2 linked regions of the Adhaeribacter arboris genome follow. The protein of the gene in region 1 interacts with the protein of each later gene in a pairwise test. Links are inferred from orthologs where the notes say so. Each region holds a gene or a part of one and is shown on either strand. Other genes may lie near its edges. The genes, in order: ligA and leuS.

What was found.
Region 2: the proteins of ligA (region 1) and leuS interact in binary tests that used the Escherichia coli proteins (3 or more experiments, as listed by UniProt). The link is inferred for Adhaeribacter arboris from one-to-one orthologs.

The regions. Positions count from the first base shown.
Region 1 is NZ_PYFT01000001.1:2,443,183-2,449,455, reverse strand. What follows is about bases 1-2,879. They hold ligA (NAD-dependent DNA ligase LigA), read right to left. Parts: upstream 2,506-2,879; coding sequence 496-2,505; downstream 1-495. Other genes in these bases: AHMF7605_RS09975 (DUF4920 domain-containing protein), read right to left, coding at 2,634-2,879; dapA (4-hydroxy-tetrahydrodipicolinate synthase), read right to left, coding at 1-298. In the rest of the region: more of AHMF7605_RS09975, read right to left, coding at 2,880-3,125; AHMF7605_RS29680 (hypothetical protein), read right to left, coding at 3,499-3,675; AHMF7605_RS09970 (cytochrome c oxidase subunit 3), read left to right, coding at 4,247-4,876; AHMF7605_RS09965 (gliding motility-associated C-terminal domain-containing protein), read right to left, coding at 5,002-6,273. UniProt on the Escherichia coli protein: DNA ligase that catalyzes the formation of phosphodiester linkages between 5'-phosphoryl and 3'-hydroxyl groups in double-stranded DNA using NAD as a coenzyme and as the energy source for the reaction.
Region 2 is NZ_PYFT01000001.1:1,462,532-1,469,290, reverse strand. Bases 1,405-4,769 are described here. They hold leuS (leucine--tRNA ligase), read right to left. Parts: upstream 4,374-4,769; coding sequence 1,605-4,373; downstream 1,405-1,604. Other genes in these bases: AHMF7605_RS06135 (PAS domain-containing hybrid sensor histidine kinase/response regulator), read left to right, coding at 1,405-1,543. In the rest of the region: more of AHMF7605_RS06135, read left to right, coding at 1-1,404; AHMF7605_RS06125 (alginate lyase family protein), read left to right, coding at 4,777-6,438.

The sequences.
Region 1 (6,273 bases):
CTACCCCGGTAAAATCGGTATTCTTAATGGTTTCTAAGAGGCCTTGGGTGTAATTACCGCCAATACCGTAAACAATAGGTAATTTACCGCCCGTAAAATCTTTCACAAAGGCTAGAATTTGTTCTTTCTCCGCGTCGGTAGTAGTTGGCGATTCGGCGGTAGTGCCGTTCACCACCAAGTAATCTACTCCACCTTGTACGGTAAAATGAAGCAGCTTTTTGAAGCTATCGTAATCAACAGCTAAATCTTGGGTGAAAGGGGTAATAAGGGCTACTCCGGTGCCGCGTAAACTTTTCATGCGCTAAAATTTGAAAGAAAAAGCTACTTTTTGAAAGCTTCTTCTTTCAAAAGTACAGAGAGCCTGAAATATTTCAAAGTAGAAATTCCGGGTTGCTAACATTTAATAAAGTAGTCGGTACAATCTTTTACGAAAAGTTACGATTAAATTATTAGGATAACTTGTTCAAAATCAACTAACCAAACCTAAGTTTTAACTTAAGCGATCATTTGGAGAAATTCTGCTTCCGAAATAATTTTAATGCCTAATTCATTCGCTTTTTCCAGTTTCGCCGGTCCCATCTTGTCGCCGGCTACCAGGTAAGATAGCTTTTTTGAAATCGAACTAACCACTTTGCCGCCATTTTGAGTAATTAATTCTTGAATTTCTTCGCGGCTATGCGTTTCAAACACGCCGGAAATGACAAAAGTAAGCCCGGTTAACCGGGTAGTAGCGGCGATCTTACTAATTTTTTCTTCGCGGCTAAACTGTAAACCGGCGGCTTTTAATCGCTCGAGCAACTGTAAATGTTCTTCTGTTTTAAAATAACTTAGAATAGACAGAGCAATCCGGTCGCCAATTTCCGGTACGCTAATGAGGTCTTCGTAACTAGCCGCTTGTAGCGTTTCAAGGCTGGCAAACCGGTCGGCAATTTTGCGGGCCACGGTACTACCCACAAACCGGATGCCTAGCGCAAATAATACCCGGTCGTACGGAACTTCCTTCGATTTTTGGATACCGTTTAATAAGTTAGTAACCGATTTTTCCCCTAACCGCTCCAAATGAATTAATTGCTCCAATTGGAGATCGTACAAGTCGGCTACGTTGCGCACCAAGCCTTCTGCGTAGAGTTGTTCAATGGTTTCCGGACCCAGGTTTTCAATGTTCATGGCCCGGCGCGTAATAAAATGCTCAATTTTAGCTTTAATTTGGGGCGGACAGCCGGAATCATTGGGGCAATAAAAATGCGCTTCGCCTTCGGTACGTACCAGCGGGGTGCCGCAGGCCGGGCACGTATCGCGGTATTTTACCGGTTGGCTATCGGGTAAGCGCTGACTTTTATCTACGCCCGTTATTTTAGGTATAATTTCGCCGCCTTTTTCTACAAACAATACATCGCCCTCGTGAATATCTAGACGCAGAATTTCGTTAGCGTTATGCAAGGAAGCACGTTTTACGGTTGTGCCGGCTAGTAGCACGGGTTCGAGCAGAGCTACGGGAGTAACCGCTCCCGTACGACCCACCTGGTACCGGATGCTTTGTAACCGCGAGGAAGCGCTCAGGGCTTTGTATTTATACGCAATGGCCCAACGCGGACTCTTGGCTGTATAGCCTAGTTCTTCTTGCTGATTAAAATTATTTACTTTAATTACAATGCCATCAGTGGCAATGGGTAAAGTAAAACGTTTGGTTTCCCACTCGTTAATGTAAGCCAGCACTTCATCCAGAGTGGAACATTTCCGGTACGTATCCGATACCGGAAAACCCCAGCGTTGCAAAGCTTCCAACGATTCAGAATGCGTATCGAAGGGTAGAGGCTGGGCCAACATACTGTACATAAAACAGCTTAATTTCCGTTTGGCCACTACCGATGAATCCTGCAGCTTTAAGGTGCCCGACGTAGCATTACGCGGATTAGCCAACCGTATTTCGCCTAGTTCTTCGCGTTCTGCGTTTAATTTCTTGAAAACCGAAAAAGGCATAAAAGCTTCGCCGCGTACTTCAAACTCAGTCGGGTAATCGCCGGTCTGCAAATGCAATGGCAGCGAATGGATGGTGCGGATATTCTGCGTAATATCATCGCCGCGGGTTCCATCGCCACGGGTCGCACCCAGCGTTAGTTCGCCGTTTTGGTAGGTGGCACTAATGGCCACGCCATCAAATTTTTGCTCGCAAATATATTCAAAATCACCTTCTAATACCTTCCGGACTCGTTTATCAAATTCCCGTAAATCTTCTTCGGAGTAAGTATTGCTCAAGGAGAGCATGGGATATTTGTGCAGAACGCTTTTAAATGTTTTGGTGATGGTACCACCCACCCGTTGAGTAGGCGAGTTAGGTAAACGATACGCGGGATATTGCTTCTCTAATTGAATAAGCTCCCCGAGCAGCATGTCGAATTCGTAATCGCTTACTTCCGAAATGCTGTTTTGGTAATACTGGTAATTTAAATAATGAATGCGTTGAGTAAGTTCCTGAATACGGGCCTGCGCCTGAAGTTCGTCCATAATGCCGGTGCGGTTTAGCTCGTAAAACTACAAATACTGCGCTTATTATGGTAGCTGCATTCTCCAAAAATTAAAAAAGCTGCCTTAAAGCAGCTTTTAATACTTTCAATAGAATGACCAGCTATTTCTTATAAAAGCTGAACACCGTCGGCCACAAAGGTGATTTCTTTTTTAGGTTTACGAATGGCCTGGATTTCGGCAGCTGATTTGCCAGCATCTTTTAAATAGTGTTGCTGATCAGCGACGGATATTACTTCCTGGTAAGCAGTTCCTTCCAGAATTACCTTTTTACCGTTTAAATTTTTCGGTACAAAAAAACCGTAATTCCGGAAACGGACCTTCATCCGAGTATCATCCGTTAGCTTTACATCCATCCAACAACCTTTTACCTGGCATACCTGCTGCACCACCCCCGAAACTCTAACCTGTACCGAATCTTTACCCGCTATAAAACGGGGCAGTACCTTAGCCTCCATACTTTTACCCGCTGAAACCGGTCGGCCATAATGAGTTTCTTGGGTAGACTTACCCGCAGCAGGTGCAGTAGTTTGGGCGTATGCTTTTGATTGGCCTTGCCAAATACAAAAGCTGGTCATTAAATAATAAAAGAATAGTTTCACGGGAGTTCAAAGATTAGAGGATAAATACTTGCTGCTTTTTCAAAATTTAAAATTAAGTATTCTAATAAGGTTAATGCAGGCAATATCAATGTCTTATTGTAAAAATAATTTAAACAGACCGTTAGGTGTCCTGTAGCTGTAAGCGTAAATTTTACGGTATCAACTTTATTTTACAGGCCTACTAATTTAATATAAAAAGATAAAGAAAGGAAGAAAGAATACGCTAGTGCTTCGCCCAGTTATAACTTAAAAAGAGGCCCAAATATCTTCCCGGATTACTTTATCCTGAAGATTTATTTTATAAATTATTAAATGGGTGAAGCCTTAGTCAATATTCTTTTGGTAGTGTCTCAGTTTGAATTTAGGTGAGATTTTAGCCAAATTTTGGTCGCGTAATGAGTAACATAATTGATAAGAAAAATAGCAAGTAGGTAGCCATAATTAATGCTTCTTTTCTGTTTTCAATATCTCCCTTTAAAATTGTGCCCAATCCCATAAGTACGAAAAATGCACAAACACAGAAAACTAATAGTAGTGCTTTCTTTTTCATGGCATTTGAATTTAATATTTAGACAATAGGAATTAATTACAAGATAAAAAGATATAGCCACAAAAAAGGGAGTTTTAGTTCTCTTTTTTATTTAATCCGTTAATCGTACAATATCCTTAATACGCATTAGCTTTTTAGTTAATCCAGCTTCCATCGCAGGTGTTACTCTTAGAGACTTCTTTTTCATTTCTGGAGAAAGTAAATTTTAAGTTTAAATAAAGGTAAACTTTACCCGCCGTCGATAAAAAGCCTGTTTTACTTTTTAAGCAACTTCTATTAATTTTAATAATTAGGAAACGCACGAAAAATGATAGAAAAAACGGAGCCAATACCAGCGGTTTTTTGTTATACCTACGTTAAGGTAATAAGACCCCGAAGTTTACGTAATCGGTTGTAACCAGTTCGTTTAAAAGAAGCAGTCACTAGCATTACTGGTAAAATAAGTTGGTAATATCTTAGCCTTTTTTATAAAATTTTAGCAAATAGAATAATTTATCCGGTAAAAGTCGAGTAAGGTAAATTTAAGCCTGTTCTTAGTGTATTTATCATTACCGGAAGAAGCGAGGTGCTTATGGAGCCTGATAAGAAAAATACGATTGGTACATCCAATAATTCTACTTTTTCCCGCATAGAAAAAGTGCATCCTTTTTTAATGATGCTCTATCTGGTTATTGTAGGCATATCCGTTTTGTTTCTGATCTTAATCGTAGCCTATATCCGGACTCGTTTGTGGGAAGAAGGTCCTATAAACCGGCATTTTTCAAAATTCTTTAGTATTAGTACTATCCTGCTGATATGCAGTAGTTTTACCATAAGCCGGGCTCCTTCTTTTTACCGGCAAGACGACCTCCTGAAAGTGAAAATTATGCTTTGGGCAACTTTACTCTTCGGAATGTCTTTTGTATGGTCGCAGGTGGCGGGGTGGCGCGATATGGCGATGCACGGTATTCCTTTTCGCAGTGGCTCGGGTATGTACGTTTACTTTATTTCGGCTTTGCACAGCATTCATTTACTGGGAGGCTTTGGTTATCTTTCGTTTGTGTTGCTTAAAACGTTGCATGCTTCCCTTAACCCAATCCGCGCCTTAGTTTTTATTCGTAATCCTTATCGCCGGCAACAAATAAATTTGTTGTGCACCTACTGGCATTTTATGGATATTTTGTGGGTATTTATTTACCTGGTTTTTCTGTTTTTAAATTAAAAGATTACCTAACGCCATAATAATCCTCCGGTTAAAGCTGAAGGCAATTTAGTAAATAATCCAGCGGTACAGTAGCCTAGAAATAAAGAGCAAACGGCTACTAGCTTCAGTTAAAGGATTAGGTTTTAATGAACTAAGGTTACATGGCCTTTAAATTCCTTATCCGAAAACTTAATCAGGTAATAATATACGCCATCGGTAGCATTCCGGCCATCCCACTTAAACTCGCGGTTAGTACTGCTGTAAACCTTATTGCCCCAACGGTTAAAAATAATAATGCTGGCAAAAATGCTTTCGCAATAGTCAGGGGGTAAATTGGGCATCTGAAAATAATCGTTCCGGCCATCGCCGTTAGGAGTAAAAATATTAGCCGGAATAAAGCTGGCTGATTTAGGAGGCTGCACCAGAAAAACCACGCTTTTAATGGTAGCGGGGTTGGGATTACAGGCTTGCTCCTGCACCGAAAAATTTACTTTAAAGGATTCTCTATCCAATGTCCGGCAATCCGGAGTCCAGGAGAAGGCAGTACGGGCTGAGCCATTACCGGAAGCAGGAGTAAACTGCATGCCGTAATCCGCCAGGTTAAAATCTTCGCCGGCAGCGCTGAGTACAATCGGATTTACATCCGGGTCCAAACCAAAAATAGAGTCGTTTACCGAACCCCCATACGGAATAGTGATGGTTTTTCCTTCGAGTAAAGTGCTTAATTGCGGGGGCGCGTTCGGGTTATCTAGGCGTACTTCCACGGTAGTAGTTTTAGTAACCGGCTGACCACATACCACTGAAGTTGCCAAAAAATCGAGTAGGTAGCTACTTTGACCAGCTGCCGGACAGTCTATTTCCCACCGGAAAGGTACCGTAACGGACCCTGTGCCGGACGTAGTAGGGAAAGAAATTTTTTGGCCGGCTAAATTAAAATTACGCGGTTCCAGTTTTACCGTAACTACTTCGTTGTCGGGGTCGGTACCTATGGCGTCGAAAGAAATAACATCGCCCAGTTTAGCCGTTAAAATGGTGTCGGGAGCGGTAGTACGGATAGCGGGCGGTTCGTTAGGCACTGGTTCGGCAATAATGGTCAGGCGAACGGTATCTGCTTTGGGCAAACTGCAGCCATCGTCTTTTACCATTACGTCTAACAAATACGTTTTACCTTTCGAGTCCAGACAGCCCGGAAAACATACGGTGGCCTTTAAGGAATCTCTGGCTCCTCCCCGGTTTACTATGCCTTGGGTGGTACTTAAAATATTGCCGGTCAAGGAAAAATTAACGGGCCGGTAAGAAATCGTGAGGGGTTCATCGGTGTCCGGGTCGGTCATAAAAATATCGAGGCAATGGTTTCCGTCCGGCGTCAGGCGCAAGGTGTCTCCTTCCTTGTAAAAGGTTTTTTGTCCTTGCAT
Region 2 (6,759 bases), 980 kb from region 1 along the record:
CTCTACTGTTTCCCGAGATTTTATGCAGAGCATTTATCAGGGAGTAGTAGATATGCTCCTGATTCTGAACACGGATTTCACCATTCGGAATGTAAACGAAGCGGTAGAGGAATTACTTGGTTATAGCGAAGCAGAATTAACAGGAATTCCTTTTTCTTCATTTGTTCAGCACAGCGATAATTCCTCTTTGCCCGTTTTAATGGAAAAGTTTAAACATCAGGGTAAGGTTTTAAATGAGGAATTAATGTTTACCACGAAGCAGGATATTAAGATTCCTGCTTCCTGTTCTTTCTCCTTTTTAAAGAATAATGCTAAAGAAGTAGAAGGTATTTTAATTATTGCCAAAGATATCTCCAAGCTTAAGCAAACCGAAAAAGAGTTAATCGAAGCAAAAAATAAAGCGGAAGCAGCGAACGAGGCTAAAAGCAATTTCTTGTCGACCATGAGTCACGAAATTCGGACGCCTATGAATGCTGTTATTGGTTTTACCAGTTTATTGCTCAACAACGATCCCCGGCCAGATCAGCAGGAATATTTAAAAGTACTCAAGTTTTCGGCGGATAACTTACTAACGTTAATAAATGATATTTTAGACTTTAGTAAAATAGAAGCCGGAAAAATCGAATTTGAGAAAATTGACTTTGACCTAAAAAAACTTATTACCAAGATTAGCGGTCCACTTCAGCAAATAGCCATTGAAAAAGGTTTACAACTAAAGTTATTGTTAGATCAGGACTTACCTTCTTCCTTAGTGGGAGACCCGGTCCGGTTGAGCCAGATTTTAACCAACCTCATCAGCAATGCGGTAAAGTTTACAAAAACAGGTCGTGTTACTATTTCGGCGGCGGTTAAGGACCAAAATGAAACGCATACTACCATTGATTTTCGGGTTAACGATACGGGGATCGGTATTCCAGCGGATAAACTGGATCTTATTTTTGAAAGTTTTACGCAAGCTAAATCCGATACCACCCGTGAATTTGGTGGCTCTGGTTTAGGGCTTACGATTATCAAGCACTTGCTTAAATTACAAGGCAGCGAAATTTTTGTAGAAAGTCAGGTAGGCAAAGGATCTACTTTTTACTTTAGCTTAACCTTCGAAAACAGTAACCAACAACTTTCTCCGGACTCTAAGGAACTCCTAGTTTCTGCTCCAAAAAGTTTAAAAGGAATCCGGCTCTTAATTGCGGAAGATAATCAGATTAATATTTTTCTGGTAAAACAATTTTTAAACCAATGGGAAATTGAGTTTGATATTGCGGAAAACGGGTTAATTGCATTGGATCTTGTAAAGAGCAAAGATTATAACCTAGTTTTGATGGACTTGCAAATGCCGGAACAAGATGGTTACGATACAACTTTAGCGATACGGCGGTTAGAAGGGGAGAAGTACCAAAAATTGCCAATTATTGCTTTAACCGCTTCGGCTATGTTAGATATCCAGGACAGAGCTTTCCAAGTGGGCATGAATGATTATTTAAGTAAGCCTTTTAACCCGGATGAGTTATACAAACGTATTGTTAAATATAGTTTTCCGGTATAATTAAAATTAAACACCTTAAAAGAGGCCGGTAAGTAACTATAACTTACCGGCCTTTTAATTTTTACACCACTACGTTTACAATTTTATTCGGTACTACAATCACTTTTTTTGGAGTTTTACCTTCCAGGTATTTATCAATTAAACCCGAACTTACCACTTCTTTTTCAATAAGTTCTTTTGGCATAGTCGTCGGGAAGGTAAGCTTACCGCGCATTTTGCCGTTAACGGATATTGGGTATTCAAACGAATTTTCCGTTAAGAACTTTTCTTCCCATTGCGGGAACCGGGCATATGAAATACTATCCACGTGACCCAACATTTGCCATATTTCTTCGGCTAGGTGCGGCGCGTACGGCGATAAAATAATAGTAAGAGGTTCTAATATAGCCCGTTTATTACATTTAAGAGTTGTCAATTCGTTCACGCATATCATAAACGTACTTACCGAAGTATTAAACGAAAACCGCTCAATATCTTCTTCTACCTTTTTTATGGTTTTATGTAGGGTTTTAAGTTCGGCTGAAGTCGGGTCTTCGTCGGATACGTAAAAATTACCGCTCGGAGCAAAAAACAACTTCCAGTAACGCTTTAAAAATTTATGCACGCCGTCGATGCCGTTGGTATTCCAGGGTTTAAACTGTTCTAAGGGACCCAAGAACATCTCGTACATTCGTAACGTATCGGCCCCAACTTTATGCACCAAGTCATCCGGATTTACCACGTTGTACTTCGACTTCGACATTTTTTCAATTTCCCAGCCGCAAATGTATTTTCCGTCTTCCAGAATAAACTCTGCGTCAGCTAAGTCTGTGCGCCATAACTTAAAGGCTTCAATATTTAAAATATCATTCTCAACAATATTTACATCCACGTGCAATGGGGTAAAATCGTATTGATGGCGTAAATTATGGGAAACAAATTTATTGGTGCCATTTACCCGATATATAAAATTAGAACGACCCTGAATCATGCCTTGATTAATGAGTTTCTTAAACGGCTCTACCTGCGAAACAAATCCTAAGTCATTTAAAAATTTATACCAAAACCGGGCGTATAACAGGTGACCGGTCGCATGTTCGGAGCCGCCAATGTACAAATCGACGTTGCCCCAATATTTTTCGGCTTCTGGGCTAACAAACTGCTCGTTATTTTCCGGGGACATGTACCGCAAATAATACCAACTTGAACCTGCCCAACCGGGCATAGTTGTTAACTCATAATGATATTGACCTTTATATTTCCAATCTTTGGCCCTGCCTAAGGGTGGTTCGCCGGTTTCGGTGGGTAAAAAAGCATCAATTTCCGGTAAGATCAACGGCAGTTCGCTTTCCGGTAAAGGGTAGGGAATATCATTTTTATAATAAATAGGAATAGGTTCCCCCCAGTAACGTTGCCGGCCAAACACCGCATCGTGAATCCGATATTGTACCTTACCTTTACCAACACCCATTTCTTCAAATTTGGCTACTGCGGCTTTCATGGCTTCTTTTACCGTTAAACCATTCAGAAAACCCGAATTCATCATGATGCCTTCTTTTGCTTCGTAAACTTCATCGGGGGTAGAGCCTTCAATTACCGGAATAATAGGCAAGTTAAAGTGCTTCGCAAAGTTAAAATCGCGACTGTCGCTGGCAGGTACCGCCATAACCACCCCCGTGCCGTAACCGGCTAATACGTAATCGGCAATCCATAAGGGAATCTCCACGCCGTTGATAGGATTAATCACATAAGAACCGGTAAACACACCACTTATGTGTTTCACATCGCTCATGCGGTCGCGTTCGGAACGGTTTTTGGCCGTATTTACGTATTCTTCTACGGCTTTTTTCTGTTCGGGAGAAGTTAATTCGGGTACCCATTCGTGCTCCGGCGCGATAACCAGGAAAGAAACGCCATAAATGGTATCCGCCCGGGTAGTAAATACTTTCAGCTGATGTTCTGAATTTTTAATTTTAAAATTAAGTTCCGCGCCAATAGATTTGCCAATCCAGTTGCGCTGCATTTCTTTAATGGGGTCGGTCCAGTCAACGTGGTCAAGGTCATTCAGTAACCGCTCGGCATAGGCCGAAATGCGCAAACTCCACTGCTTCATTTTTTGGCGAATTACCGGATAACCACCCCGTTCCGATACGCCGTCTTTAACTTCGTCGTTGGCTAAAACGGTACCTAAAGCCGGGCACCAGTTAACGGTAGCATCCGACAAAAAAGCCAAACGATAGCTTAATAATATTTCTTGCTGCTGTTTTTCCTTGTAATGCTGCCATTGTTCCGCCGTGAAATCCGGAATGGCTTCTTCGTTACAGGCAGCTTTCACCTGGGTATTACCCGAAGTTTTAAATTTTTGCACGAGAGTGGCAATGGGTTCGGCTTTATTCGTTTCCTGGTTATACCAAGATTCGAACAATTTCAGGAAAATCCATTGGGTCCATTTGTAATAATCAGGGTCAGAGGTGCGAACTTCCCGGTTCCAGTCAAAAGAAAACCCCATATTAGCTAATTGCTCTTTATAGCGGGCAATATTTTGTTCGGTAGTTTCGGCCGGGTGCTGACCCGTTTGGATAGCATACTGTTCGGCGGGTAAGCCAAAGGCATCGAAGCCCATGGGATGCAAAACATTAAATCCTTTAATGCGCTTATAACGCGCCACAATATCAGAAGCAATATAACCCAACGGGTGACCTACGTGTAATCCGGCTCCGGACGGATACGGAAACATATCGAGTACGTAGTATTTGGGACGGTTAGGGTCAATACTTACGCTAAAAGTTTGTTTTTGATTCCAATATAGTTGCCACTTTTTCTCAATCTGGTTAAAGTTGTAGTCTGACATTTCGGTGCTTTCTTTCTATAAATTCGCCAATTTTTATCCGCTCTAAAAACGAGATAAAAACAAAAATACTTTTTTTTACTAACTATGTCATTATTTAGCTAAAAACCTTGCAGTTATTATAAAAAGAACTTGATTTAATTGCGAGTTTATAAAATCAGCACCTACTAAACGGGAGATTTCCTAATTTTAAACGGGCTCTTACTGGTATCATTTAAAAATAAACTTATATTTAATAAAAATTTACTTAGAAAAAGGCTCCCTTAAGCCTGATAATTTTGATTATTAGGCACACTAGAGTTATTTTTTACCATTAGCGTATTCAAAAACTTCCTAATCTAAGCCTTTCCTACAGCCACCCTTTTTAATTAGAACAGAGTATGAAGTAATTTTTTACGCGGTAAAAATGGAAACCAATACTATCGACAATTTAAATAAGCAAATTAGTGAGCACGCGCCGCTAAAGGCATCCATTCTGACGGATGGAGTACCAACAATTACATTAGATGAACCTGAATCTGTTACTACACAACCCTTATCGGAGGACGAATACCTCAACTTTGACTATGGGGAACTTGAGCCGGGGGAAAATAGTACTAGTGACCAAGATGATGACTTCCATCTACCTGATTTTAATTTAGGAGCTAATCCCATAAGAGGAACATTTACTTGGTCATTTACCGCGTTGCAAACGAATGTCGAGACGTATAAGGCAGTATTGGCCGGAGCCTCTGACCGGATTGTTTTAAAAACTGCAGTTAATAAGCTTAAAAGCTACATTAAGAGCCGGACCATCTTGGCTAAAACTCCTTACGGCATTGCTCCCAAACCGGATACTTATCGTTTTCAGGATGAAAGTGGTGCCACTATTACCAAACCTATGGTAGCTACCGGATCGCCCAACGATTACGTAAGTTTAGCTACTTATTGGTGGCCGGATCCAACCACGGAAAACGGATTACCCTACCTGGCTAGTGACGGAAAAACTAATCCCGAATCCAATGCCATTCCGGACCAAACCTTATTACGGAATATTTGTGAAGATATTCAGTTTTTAGGTTTAGGTTATTTTTTTACCAGGAAGGAAGCGTACGCCGAACAAGCTTTGAAATTATTGCAGGCTTTTTTTCTGGACAAAACCACCCGGATGAATCCTCATTTTAAATACGCGCAAATTATTCAGGGCATGAACAACGGATTTGGCCGGGCTACCGGGTTTGTAGATGCGGAAGTATTAACGATATTATTAGATGGCTACCAGTTGTTGGGAGAATCAAAGGCATTTGAAGCGGCTTCTGACGTAGATTCAGGGTTAAAAGATTGGTTCCGGAGTTTATGGGAGTGGATGACGACGACTTATAAAGAGGTTCCTAAGGAAGGTACTGAGGATTATTATCATTACGAAATGATGCTCGGGATTAAAAATGCGCAGAATAATATCCGGAGTGCTTACGAACTACAAGTATTAACCTATGCTCAATTTATCGGCGAAGATGCCTGGGTGGTGAATGAAATTAATACTGTAATCAAAGATACTGAAACTTCTAAAGGTTTACTATCTAACCAAATTTTACCCCAAGCAGGCAAGATAGAGGTAAAAGACCAAACAGGAGCTAGTAAAGAAATTCCGGTACCAGCAGGCGCGATGCCCGAAGAGTTGAGGCGAACCAAACCCGCCACTTATTGCCAAAAAAACCTGGATTTTTTATTGCGTTTAGGTAGCCTGGCTGAAAATGCCGGAGTAGATCTGTGGAATTACGTTACTCTGGAAGGAGTTTCGATTAAAAAGGCCATAGAAGCCATTTTGTACTTGGCGGCTAACCCCAAAGAATGGCCATGCACTGAACACGAAGATATTAGTAATCCAGCCGTCTACCGTATTTTCCGGCAGTCGATGCGTCGGGCAAGTGGAGCCTGGCCTAAAGACGAGAAATTGCAAAAAAGTATTCAAGGATATTTAACCCAGCTAGACACCCTTTTAGGAGCAGGTTCTGGTTACTCCGAGGCCTCTTACCGGCAAGGTTTAGACTGGCAAATATTGGTACACAAGTTAGGCTACACTTTCTAATCAGGTTTATTTACAAGCTTATCTTACCCACTTTGTTTTTTTTAAATGAAGTGGGTTTCTTTTTGTTAAGTATTGCTTTCATAGTAAAAAAAAACATCCAATTAATCTTTCTAAGCTTTTAATAGAGTCATTTATAAGCTTACCTTTTCAGCAATAGTCTGGAAAAACGATCACTATTTTACGCACTTATTCAATAATTCAAAATTATAGTTGCCAAATAAAGTTCATCTGGAAAGAAGGAATTAGAGGAATTAAAGCTTGATTATTTTCTATAAAGGCTTGCTTATCAACCTTGATTCAACAGGATTACAAATTTAAATT